Linked DNA regions of Ammoniphilus sp. CFH 90114. Each later gene encodes a partner of the first gene's protein in a complex. Links are inferred from orthologs where the notes say so. Each region holds a gene or a part of one and is shown on either strand. Other genes may lie near its edges.

Region 1 (8,202 bases):
TCTCCGCTAAATCACGGTCAGCTTTGGAAGCGGTTCCTATAACTTGGCTTTTGTTCGCCGGGTTGATGGATGTCATTTTAGTCTCTGTTTTTATTCTTTCTCCACCAATAATTAAGTCATAATGTTGACCAAGCTCACCCTCCACCTTTTGCAAAGCTTGCTCAAATTCTTTACGATTTCTTTCATCCGTAAAATCCGTAAACGGTTCAGGACGATAATCAATTAACACGGGTCATTCCCTCCTTCAATCAGTTACTCATAGATTGCCCAATGAAGGAGAGAAATGTGTAAAGGGCCTAAACCTCCTTTAACACCCTCTCTAATTTATCTTTCACTCCCGACCATTCACGGTCAAGAATGCTAAAGTAGACTGTATCTCGAAAGTACCCATCACGCAGAATACGATGATTGCGCAGCTTTCCTTCATACTGAGCTCCCAAACGGGCTATCGCTGTACAAGAACGCTCATTCCGAGAATCGGCCTTTAACTGAACTCGAATCGCACCACACTCCTCAAAGGCATGACGTAGAAGAAGATACTTACACTCCGAATTCACTCTAGTCCTCCAGAAAGAAGGATTGATCCATGTCCACCCAATCTCGAGCCCTCGGTTGGCAGATACAATTTCTAGATAACGAGTACTGCCTGCGATTTGATCCGACTCCTTATCTATAATTGTGAAAACGACGGATTGACCTGCCTCTTGTTCCGCTATCGCTTCCCGAATGAAAATCTCTGCACTCTCCCTCGAGTTCACAGGATAAGGCATGTAAGGCCAAATCTCTGGTGCTTGGCCAGCCTTTATTAATCCCTCGATATGGATAGGACTAATGGGTACTAGCTTGACTCGCCTTCCTTCTAAGGTAATAGGTTCAACTTTCATATCTAACACTCTCCCTCTATCCAAAAAGACTTCTACTTTCATCATGTTAGAAGAATTATTGACAGATAAAAAGGTCCATTTTATCCTTGTTTTTATAGACCAATTATGGTGAAGGAGTTTAATAGATGGACTTCCTATTCCCTCTTAGCGATTATGAAAAGAAGTATAAGTATAAATATCTAGCCCTTTATCATGCTTTAAAGGATGCTATTCATTCTGGGACTCTTGTTAAAGGAACGAAGCTTCCGTCTAGTCGAGAGTTCGGGAAGGTTTATTCTTTTTCGCGTGGAGTCGTGGGTCAAGTCTACGATATGCTCGCTGCAGAAGGGTATATATCAGGTACCGTAGGAAGTGGCACCTATGTCTGTTATCCATTCGTGAATCACTCCAACCATCATCAGCCATTGCGCGTTGTGGCCATCTCCGAGTGGGCGAAGCGATTAGAAGCCATCCCCCTTAGACAAAGAATCGAGAAACACGCAACAATAGACTTTTCCATTGGTTATCCTGATCTCTCCGCCTTTCCTTCAGAAGAGTGGAACCGGGTGATGTATTCGATGGTCAGAGAGTTAACTAGCCAATCCCGCAAGGAAGCATTCCAGTCCGCCGGTCATTATCCACTTCGAGAAGCTATTGCGTATTATCTCCGACGCGCACGGGGAATCAACACGAATCCCGAAAATATTGTCATCGTGGGCGGCTCCATGCAAGCCATTGCCCTTATCGCTCAATTATTAATTAACCCAGGGGACCAAGTGGTGATCGAAAATCCGAGTTATACCGGTATCCATCATGCCATCATGGCAACAGGAGGAATTCCTCTCCCAGCAGATGTAGATGATCAAGGTATTGTCCCACAGGACTGGAAGAGCCATCTCGTGTTCGTGACTCCGAGTCGGCAATTTCCAACAGGAGTTGTTTCGACTTTAGAAAGAAGGCTAGAACTCCTTGCATGGGCAAACAAGCAGAATGCTCTTATCGTAGAAGATGATTACGATAGTGAGTTCAGACGCGAGGGAAGGCCCATTGAGCCCCTTAAGGTCTTGGATCGTGAGGATCGAGTTCTTTACATTGGTACATTTTCAAAGACATTGCTTCCGGATCTTAGAATCGGATATGCTGTACTGCCTTCCTCCCTAATTGTTCCTTTTATGAAGGCAAGACAGCTGTTCGATCCTCACCCTTCCTCTATTGTGGAACAGAGAACCGTAGCTGCCTTTATGAACAGCGGCCAATACGAGCGCCATCTTCGAAGAATGAAAAGAATTTACAGTCGAAAATATGAAGTTATGTCTGTCCTACTTGAGGAACAGCTAGGTGATCTCTTTGAATGGGTACCTTCTGATGGAGGACTGCATGTTTATGGTTGGTGGAAGGGAAAGCTTGAGGAGTATCTTTCGTTTAAACAAAGCTGTTCGGAAAATGGGGTGACCTGGACGGATGCCTCGCCTTACTTCTATGGTGCCAGCCCACCTGCGGCTTGCCTTGGCTTTTCTCATCCAACGTTCGAGGAAATCAGGGAAGGAATAAAGATCATGGGTAGGGTTGACTGGTAGACCTAGAAAAAGCTTCTTCGAGGCTCTCTCATAAACAACAAGACCTTAAGAAGAAGCTTTCTTCCCACGTTTTACATTTTATCTAGACAAGCTGCCCTTTGATCTTCCTCCTTTTGCATCTTCTTACGCTCTAAAAATGCTCTAAACTCTTCCTTGCTTACATTTGCATTCATAGCTTCTACTACAAGCTCCATCCATTCTTTTTCCAGCGTTTTGCGTTCCATATCTTCTCCCCCTTGTTGCTTAAGATACTGAACTACTTCTAATCATGATAACACATGATTAGTGCTTTTGTACTATTTTTTCATCAAAAGTGGTACTTTTGTACTGATATCTTGAATTAGGGCTAAACCTGGACAAACAGAAGAAAAAACTTCTCCTTATTTCACTCGGTTTAGCCCTATTAGTCTCAATAGGCGGAATCATTACGCCACTTATCCTGTTTACAACAACTTCATAAACTCTTCTTCTGTTAAAATCGCAATATTTAAGTCCTGAGCCTTCTTCAGCTTAGATCCTGCCGCCTCACCAGCTACGACGTAATCCGTCTTCGCACTAACACTTCCGGATACTTTTCCGCCTCTCTCTTCCACAGCAGCCTGCGCTTCTTTTCGGCTCATCTGCTCTAGCGTTCCTGTTAACACCACTGTCTTCCCTGCAAAAGGAGAGTCACTGCTTATTTCCTCTAAACGAGGTCCCTTATACTCAAAATTGACACCGGCTTGTCTTAAACGATCAATCGTTTCCCTCACCTGCGGAATAGCAAAATACGCCGCTACGCTATGAGCCATTTTAGGTCCAATCTCATCAATGGCAATAAGCTCTTCCTCCGTAGTCTCCATTAAGCGATCTAAAGTAAGGAAGGTTTGGCTAAGAGTTTTCGCAGCTTTCGCTCCCACAAGACGAATCCCCAACCCGAATACTAGCTTTTCCATCGAGTTTTGCTTACTTAATTCAATTCCAGCAAGAAGGTTATCAACTGACTTCTCTCCCATCCGCTCCAAGGCAAGAAGCGACTCTCTTTCAAGGAAGTAGAGATCCGCCACATCTCGAATAAGCTCATGGTTAAAAAGCTGCGTAATCACCTTTTCACCCAATCCGTCAATATTCATAGCGTTACGTGATACATAGTGGATTAACCCTTCACGGATATGAGCTGAACAAGAAGGATTGACACAGCGAAGGGCTACTTCCTCTTCTAGTCGTACTAACTCACTCTCGCACTCCGGACAATGGGTAGGCATGGAATAGGGACGTTCCTCACCTGTTCTTCTTTCGGCTAAGACCCCGACTACTTCTGGGATAATATCTCCCGCTTTCTTCACAATTACGTGATCGCCGATCATAAGCCCTTTTTCTCGAATGATATCTTCATTATGAAGAGACGCTCGTTTAACCGTAGTCCCTGCAAGACTTACGGGCTTGAGGATGGCTGTAGGAGTGACCGCTCCTGTTCGTCCCACACTTACTTCAATATCTTCTAGAATCGTCACGACTTCCTCTGCCGGAAACTTGTAGGCCGTAGCCCAACGCGGACTCTTTGCAGTGAAGCCTAATTCCCGTTGCTGTGCATAACTATCTACCTTGATGACCATCCCGTCAATATCATAAGGAAGCTGACTTCGCTTCTCCGTCCAACCTTCTACAAACTCGATCACATCCTCAATAGATGAAAACACTCGGCGTTCTTGGTTTACTTTAAATCCTAGGGCTTCTAAGTAGTCCAAACCTTCGCTATGAGAATCCACTTGCTCACCTTCAAGCATGCCGATTCCATAAAGGAAAAGATCCAACTCCCTTTCTGCTGCCAGCTTTGGGTCTAATTGACGAAGGGATCCCGCTGCTACATTACGCGGATTGGCAAACAGCTGCTCCTCTCGCTCTGCTCTTGCTTTATTCAGTTTATCGAAAGCCTTACGCGGCATAAACGCTTCGCCACGCACCTCTATCGTTCTTCGCTCAGAAAGGCGCAAAGGAAGCGATCGGATCGTCTTAAGATTCTGAGTGATATCTTCTCCGATAGACCCATCCCCACGTGTGGCTCCTTGAATGAACACTCCGTTCTCATAACGTAAAGACACCGCTAATCCGTCAATCTTTAGTTCGCACACATAGCGGACCTCATCCGTCGTTACATTTTGTCTTACCCGGCGGTCAAAATCCCTTAGATCATCCGCACCGAAGCTGTTTCCAAGACTGAGCATCGGAATACGGTGCTCTACCTTTTCAAAGAAAGGAAGCGGCTCCCCTCCAACCCTTACACTTGGGGAATCGGCTGTCTTCAAAGCTGGAAACTTCGATTCCAAGTCCATGAGCTCTCTCATTAATTGGTCATATTCCTGGTCCGTAATTTGAGGATTATCTTTTACATAGTAAAAGTAGTTATGATTATTTATAACTTCCCGCAATTCTTCAACCCTTGTTTGAGCGGCCATTAAATCCATATCGTTCTCCTTTTTTTGCAGGTGGTATGAAGTTAACAAAACGAGAAAAAACCCGAGAAAAATTTCTTGTTTTCAGTCACATAACCGAATAGAGAAGAAAAGTCCGGTTATTTTTCAGGTCACTAGGCCGCCTGGCGGATCGCCTGAACCTTTAACCGGAATTTTTTCCGTTAAGCAGCTCGATCGTCCATTTTGGACCCAAATAAGCAGAGAATTTCCTGTTAATTGTCCAAAAGCAGCTGATTCTTGGGTTTAAGAGGCCAATAAGCGGAATTCGTTCCGCTATTTTGGCCATGTTGGGCTACTTAAGAAGAATAGAGGAAAAACTTCCGGTTATTGCCTTGAATACCTACGTTAACTTCTTGATTGGGGCAAATTTAGCTAGTAGCTTCTTAATTCCCGTCGGAGCGGAGAAAGCAATATCTAGCTCTAATCCATCCCCTTGACCTTTCATGCTGACTACGGTTCCCTGTCCCCATTTCCCGTGCTCTACCTTGTCACCAAGCTTCCAATCTGCGTTGACATCGGCTCCTTGTTGGGCTGCCGCATGAGCTGTACCAATACTTGCAGGCCTTTGGAAGGTCCGTGGCGCCGCTGCTTTCACAGCTTGCTTGCGTTCTTCTCCCTCTAGCAGTTCCTCCGGTATCTCACTTAAGAAACGAGAAGCCGGGTTCATTGTCGTTCTTCCGTATAAGGTCCTCATCTTAGCCCGTGTCAGGTAAAGTTCCTCTTCAGCCCTCGTAATTCCCACGTAGGCTAATCTTCGTTCTTCTTCCATCTCCGAGTCCTCGAACAGAGCACGAGAGTGAGGGAATACCCCTTCTTCCAAGCCCACTAAGAACACCACAGGGAATTCTAATCCCTTCGCGCTATGCAGGGTCATCAGGATCACTTTATTATCCGTATCCTCGTCATCCATCGAGTCAATATCAGCAACAAGGGCTAACTCGGTCAAGAAGGAAGTTAAACTTTTATCTTCATTTTTATTTTCAAAATCAAGGGTCACAGATAGGAATTCATCAATATTCTCTAAACGCGCCTTTGCTTCTAGAGTTCCCTCTAATTGATACATTTCTCTGTACTCTGTACGCTTAAGGACTTCTTCCGTTAACTCCGTAACACTTAAGTACTCATTCATTTGCTCTAAGTCTTGAATCATCTGGGCAAAGTCTACGATGGTTTTCGCGGCCTTGCCTGATAGTCCCATCTGGTCACTGTCCAAAATCGCCTTATACATGGATATTCCATGCTGTGCAGCATAGGCGGCAATCTTATCTATGGAAGTTTGTCCGATACCCCGCTTCGGAACATTAATAATACGCTGTAAACTGATGTCATCGTCCGGATTGCTGATCAGACGCAAATACGCTAGTACATCCTTTACCTCTTTGCGATCGTAGAACTTCGTTCCTCCGACGATTCCGTATGGTATATTTGACTTCAGGAAAACTTCCTCGATCACACGAGACTGAGCATTCGTACGATAGAGGACAGCAAAGTCCCTATATCGCTTTCCGTTTGATAGTGCATGCTTAATCCGATCCACAATAAAGAAAGCCTCTGAATGCTCCGCATCCGCATTAAAGACATGAATCTTTTGCCCCTCGTCGTTATCCGTCCAGAGGTTCTTGGCCTTCCTGCTGGCATTATTCCTAATCACCATATTGGCCGCTTGTAATATCCGTTTCGTAGAGCGATAATTCTGCTCCAGCTTAACGACTGTTGCATTTGGATAATCTTCTTCAAAGTTCAAGATATTGGTGATGTCGGCTCCTCTCCAACCATAGATGGATTGATCGCCGTCACCCACCACACAAATATTATGATGCTTGTCCGCTAACATTCTGACAAGCATGTACTGAGCACGATTTGTATCCTGGTATTCATCAACGTGAATGTATTGAAACTTCTTTTGATAGAATCCTAACACATCAGGTACTTCCTTAAACAATCTAATCGTAATCATAATCAAATCATCGAAATCCAGAGCTGAATTGCTCTTTAGCTTCTTTTGGTAGAGCTCATAGACCCTATGAGCAACATCTTGGAACAGATCTCCAATCAGGTTACCGTATTCTTTAGGGCCTTTCAGCTCATTCTTCGCTGAACTAATGGCGGAAAGAATCGCTCGAGGATCGAACTTCTTCGGGTCAATGTTCAGCTCCTTTTGACATTGCTTTATCACAGATAACTGATCACCCGAGTCTAGAATCGTAAAGTTGCGGTTATAGCCTAACCGATCAATATCTCTGCGTAAAATTCGCACACACATGGAGTGGAATGTAGAAATCCAGATATCCTCTGCAACTGGTCCGGCTATGCCAGTTATTCTCTCTCTCATCTCGCGGGCCGCTTTATTCGTAAAGGTGATCGCCAAGATGCTCCAAGGCGCCACACGCTTCTGTCTTAATAAATATCCAATTCTCTGGGTTAACACTCTTGTTTTACCACTTCCTGCACCAGCAACAATGAGTAGAGGCCCTTCGGTTGTCTCTACCGCTTTGCGTTGCTCAGGATTGAGGCCCTTCAAAACATCCTGCTCTCCCGAAAATATACTCATCTGTTCTTCAATCCTTCCTCTATCACTTAAAACAAGAACACTCGTTTCTATTTTATCACGTCTTTCACTGATGCAACAGTTTGTAACGCCAGTTTTATATCTTCATATAGGATGTTACCTATCACGACAGTGTCTGCCCAGTCTGCCATTTCTTTAGCCTGTTCTAATGTCCTTATTCCCCCACCATAAAATAACTGTGCGTCATGAGTAACAGATTTTACTTCTTTTACTACTTCAGGGTCTCCATATGCTCCACTGTACTCTAGATATAAGACAGGCAATTTTAACATTTGATCGGCTAAACGGGCATATGCCTTAATTTCATCTTTATCAAGGTCTGTAATGGCTCCTGTCAGTCGAGCAGCTTCCGCCTGTGGATTTAATATAATATACCCCTCAACAGCCACTTCTGACCATTTCACTAATGCTCCATACTCCATCAGGCCTTCTATATGCTTCCCAAAGATCCACTCTTTCTTATCCGCATTAAGAACCAAGGGAAGAAGATAATAATCAAACCCTGGAACGACCGCTTCCACATTGGATACTTCCAAAATACAAGGAATAAGGTAACGCCTTACCCTTGCTAACAGATCGATTGTATTGTCATATGAAACGCCTTGCGTTCCGCCAACAATAATCGCATCCGTACCCGATTCACATATTTTTTCTAGATTTTCATCAGATATTTCTTTTTCTGGATCTAGCTTGAACACGTGCCGCCACTCTTTCATATTGATCATTGCGGTACCCTCCTC
Region 2 (2,972 bases), on another replicon or contig:
AGCTCCAGATGACCATACCCCATTCTATGTAGATATGAAGCCGGTCAGCTTGGTTCACCTGATTCGGCAGCAGATTGATAAGGGTGCCTAGGGGAGAAGGGGAGAGGGAACATGGAAGGAATAACAATAGGGAAGGTGCTGATTGCCCTGCTGGTGCCTTTTGCACTGATGGCGGGATTGTCGCGATTCTCTTTGAATACGATTGTGGGGTTAATCGCAACGGTCGGTATTTTGATGGCCGTTTTTGAAGGATACAGCCATGGTCCTGTTATTATGGCAATCGGAACTTTTTCTTTATTAGCGGGCTATCTCTTAGCTCGAAGACTCCTGAAGGATAAGAAACTAACAGAGTAGAGTGAGGAAGTCTTGCCCGTTCCATGGGCAAGGCTCTTTGCGTCCTACCCGTATTCACATAGAAAGCACATTCGAAGCTTGGCATCTGCCAAGTTTTCTCGTTTAGATGATAAAAGGAGGGATATACAGTGACAGAACGGTTTACATTGGTGTCAGAGTACGAGCCGAAAGGAGATCAGCCTCAAGCGATCGCCGAACTGGTAGAGGGCATTCACGGCGGAAAAAAGTTTCAGACGCTGCTAGGGGCAACGGGGACAGGAAAAACCTTTACCATCGCTCAGACGGTTGCCCAAATCAACAAACCCACTCTCGTGATCGCTCATAATAAGACCTTAGCGGCTCAATTGTGCAGTGAGTTCAAAGAGTTTTTCCCGGAAAATGCTGTGGAATATTTCGTAAGCTACTACGATTACTATCAACCAGAAGCTTATATTCCTCATTCCGATACGTATATTGAGAAGGATGCCAGCGTAAACGACGAAATCGATAAGCTTCGTCACTCGGCAACCAGCTCCTTGTTCGAGCGCCGTGATGTCATTATCGTGGCCAGTGTTTCTTGTATTTATGGTTTGGGTTCTCCGACAGAATATAAGGAACTGCTTCTTTCCTTACGCACCGGGATGGAGAAGGGACGCGACGAGGTTCTTCATAAGCTTGTCGATATTCAATATGAGCGAAACGATATCAACTTCACTCGTGGAACCTTTCGTGTTCGCGGTGACGTAGTTGAAATTTTTCCTGTTTCTCGTAGTGAACAGGCTCTTCGTGTTGAGTTTTTTGGGGATGAAGTAGAACGAATCACCGAAATTGACGTCGTGACAGGGGAGATTGTAGGGGAACGTGATCATGTGGCGATTTTCCCAGCGTCTCACTATGTGACGAGAGAAGAAAAGCTGAAAATAGCCATCGAAAATATTGAGAAAGAGCTCGAAGAGCAACTGGCCTTTTTCCGTGAAAATGGGAAGCTGCTCGAGGCTCAGCGCTTAGAGCAAAGAACCCGCTACGATATAGAAATGATGCAGGAGATGGGCTTTTGCTCGGGAATCGAGAACTATTCCCGTCACTTGACTGGACTGCCTGCTGGTGCAACTCCTTATACGTTATTTGATTATTTTCCTGACGATATGTTAATCGTGATAGATGAATCCCATATAACACTTCCGCAGATTCGGGGGATGTACAACGGGGACCGAGCACGAAAAGAAATGCTCATTAATCACGGATTCCGTCTGCCATCTGCTGCAGATAACCGCCCGATGCGTTTTGATGAATTTGAGAAGCATATTGAGCAGATCGTGTTCGTTTCCGCTACGCCAGGCCCTTTTGAATTAGAGCATACCCCTGAGGTGGTCCAACAGGTGATCCGCCCGACGGGGCTGCTCGATCCGATGTTGGAGGTGCGTCCGATTAAAGGGCAGATTGACGATCTGATCGGCGAGATTAACGAGCGAATTACTAAGAATGAGAGAGTCCTCGTGACTACTCTGACGAAAAAGATGTCTGAAGACCTTAGCAGCTATTTAAAAGAGATCGGTTTGAAAGTCAAATACCTGCACTCCGACATTAAAACGATTGAACGGATGCAGATCATTCGCGATCTACGGATGGGGACGTTTGACGTATTGATTGGGATTAACTTGCTCCGTGAGGGGTTAGATATTCCTGAGGTTTCCCTCGTTGCGATCTTGGATGCGGATAAAGAAGGCTTCTTGCGGGATGAACGTTCCCTCGTTCAGACGATAGGACGTGCGGCGCGGAATGCGGAAGGTCGAGTCATTATGTATGCGGACCGGATGACGCAGTCTATGGAGCGAGCGATTGCCGAGACAGAGCGTCGTCGTAAAATCCAGGAAGCCTATAACGAGAAGCACGGCATCACTCCGCAAACGATCCAAAAGGCGATCCGCAATGTGATTGAAGCCACGAAAGCAGCCGAGACGACAGAGGATTATTTGCCGCAGAAGGAATACAAGAAGCTAACAAAGAAGGAGCGCAAGGCCCTGATCGAGAAGTTCGAAGCCGAGATGAAGGACGCAGCAAGACACTTGCAGTTCGAGCGAGCGGCAGAGCTGCGTGACCTGTTAATTGAGCTGAAAGCGGAAGGATGATTTGGCGATGAGCCTAGAGAATATTGTGATAAAAGGGGCAAGAGCCCATAACTTAAAAAATGTCGATGTTACGATTCCTCGTGACCAACTCGTCGTCTTAACGGGTTTATCTGGTTCAGGGAAGTCTTCCCTTGCCTTTGATACGATTTACGCGGAAGGCCAGCGTCGCTATGTGGAATCTTTATCGGCCTATGCTCGTCAATTCTTAGGTCAAATGGAAAAGCCGGATGTGGATTCGATTGAGGGGTTATCGCCCGCGATCTCTATAGATCAGAAAACAACGAGTCGAAACCCACGTTCCACCGTGGGGACCGTAACCGAAATCTATGACTACCTGCGTCTCTTATTTGCCCGAATTGGGAAAGCGTATTGTCCGAACCATGACATCGAGATCAGTGCACAGACGGTTGAGCAAATGGTAGACCGCATTACGGAGTACCCAGAACGCACGAAAATGCAGATTCTCGCTCCACTGATTGAGGGACGCAAAGGAGAGCATGTAAAGGTCCT

The links. The genes of interacting proteins can lie anywhere in the genome.
Region 2: the proteins of pcrA (region 1) and uvrB are in contact, whole or in part, in a crystal structure (PDB 7EGT), measured with the Thermus thermophilus proteins. The link is inferred for Ammoniphilus sp. CFH 90114 from one-to-one orthologs. Residues at the interface, in WP_096412145.1 of Thermus thermophilus: His654, Arg656, Phe657, Gln666, Asp668, Glu669, Lys680, Arg681, Leu682, Ser683, Lys685, Tyr686, Ala687; in WP_096411307.1 of Thermus thermophilus: Glu23, Leu25, Arg26, Asp27, Gly28, Glu29, Arg30, Phe31, Arg55, Glu326, Asp327, Phe328, Glu379, Ser382, Gln383, His398, Gly400, Arg401.

The regions. Positions count from the first base shown.
Region 1 is NZ_SDLI01000009.1:218,204-226,405, forward strand. The notes cover bases 4,840-7,761. They hold pcrA (DNA helicase PcrA), read right to left. Parts: upstream 7,445-7,761; coding sequence 5,234-7,444; downstream 4,840-5,233. Other genes in these bases: ligA (NAD-dependent DNA ligase LigA), read right to left, coding at 4,840-4,884; pcrB (heptaprenylglyceryl phosphate synthase), read right to left, coding at 7,492-7,761. Also shown: pruA (L-glutamate gamma-semialdehyde dehydrogenase), read right to left, coding at 1-229; EIZ39_RS19675 (GNAT family N-acetyltransferase), read right to left, coding at 297-884; MocR-like pyridoxine biosynthesis transcription factor PdxR, read left to right, coding at 1,010-2,440; EIZ39_RS19685 (anti-repressor SinI family protein), read right to left, coding at 2,512-2,664; more of ligA, read right to left, coding at 2,884-4,839; more of pcrB, read right to left, coding at 7,762-8,187. UniProt on the Escherichia coli protein: A helicase with DNA-dependent ATPase activity. Unwinds DNA duplexes with 3'-5' polarity. Translocates on single-stranded DNA with 3'-5' polarity. Initiates unwinding more efficiently from a nicked substrate than double-stranded DNA.
Region 2 is NZ_SDLI01000013.1:52,885-55,856, forward strand. It holds uvrB (excinuclease ABC subunit UvrB), read left to right. Parts: upstream 1-482; coding sequence 483-2,462; downstream 2,463-2,972. Other genes in the region: EIZ39_RS21920 (PDZ domain-containing protein), read left to right, coding at 1-91; EIZ39_RS21925 (DUF2198 family protein), read left to right, coding at 112-354; uvrA (excinuclease ABC subunit UvrA), read left to right, coding at 2,470-2,972. UniProt on the Escherichia coli protein: The UvrABC repair system catalyzes the recognition and processing of DNA lesions. A damage recognition complex composed of 2 UvrA and 2 UvrB subunits scans DNA for abnormalities.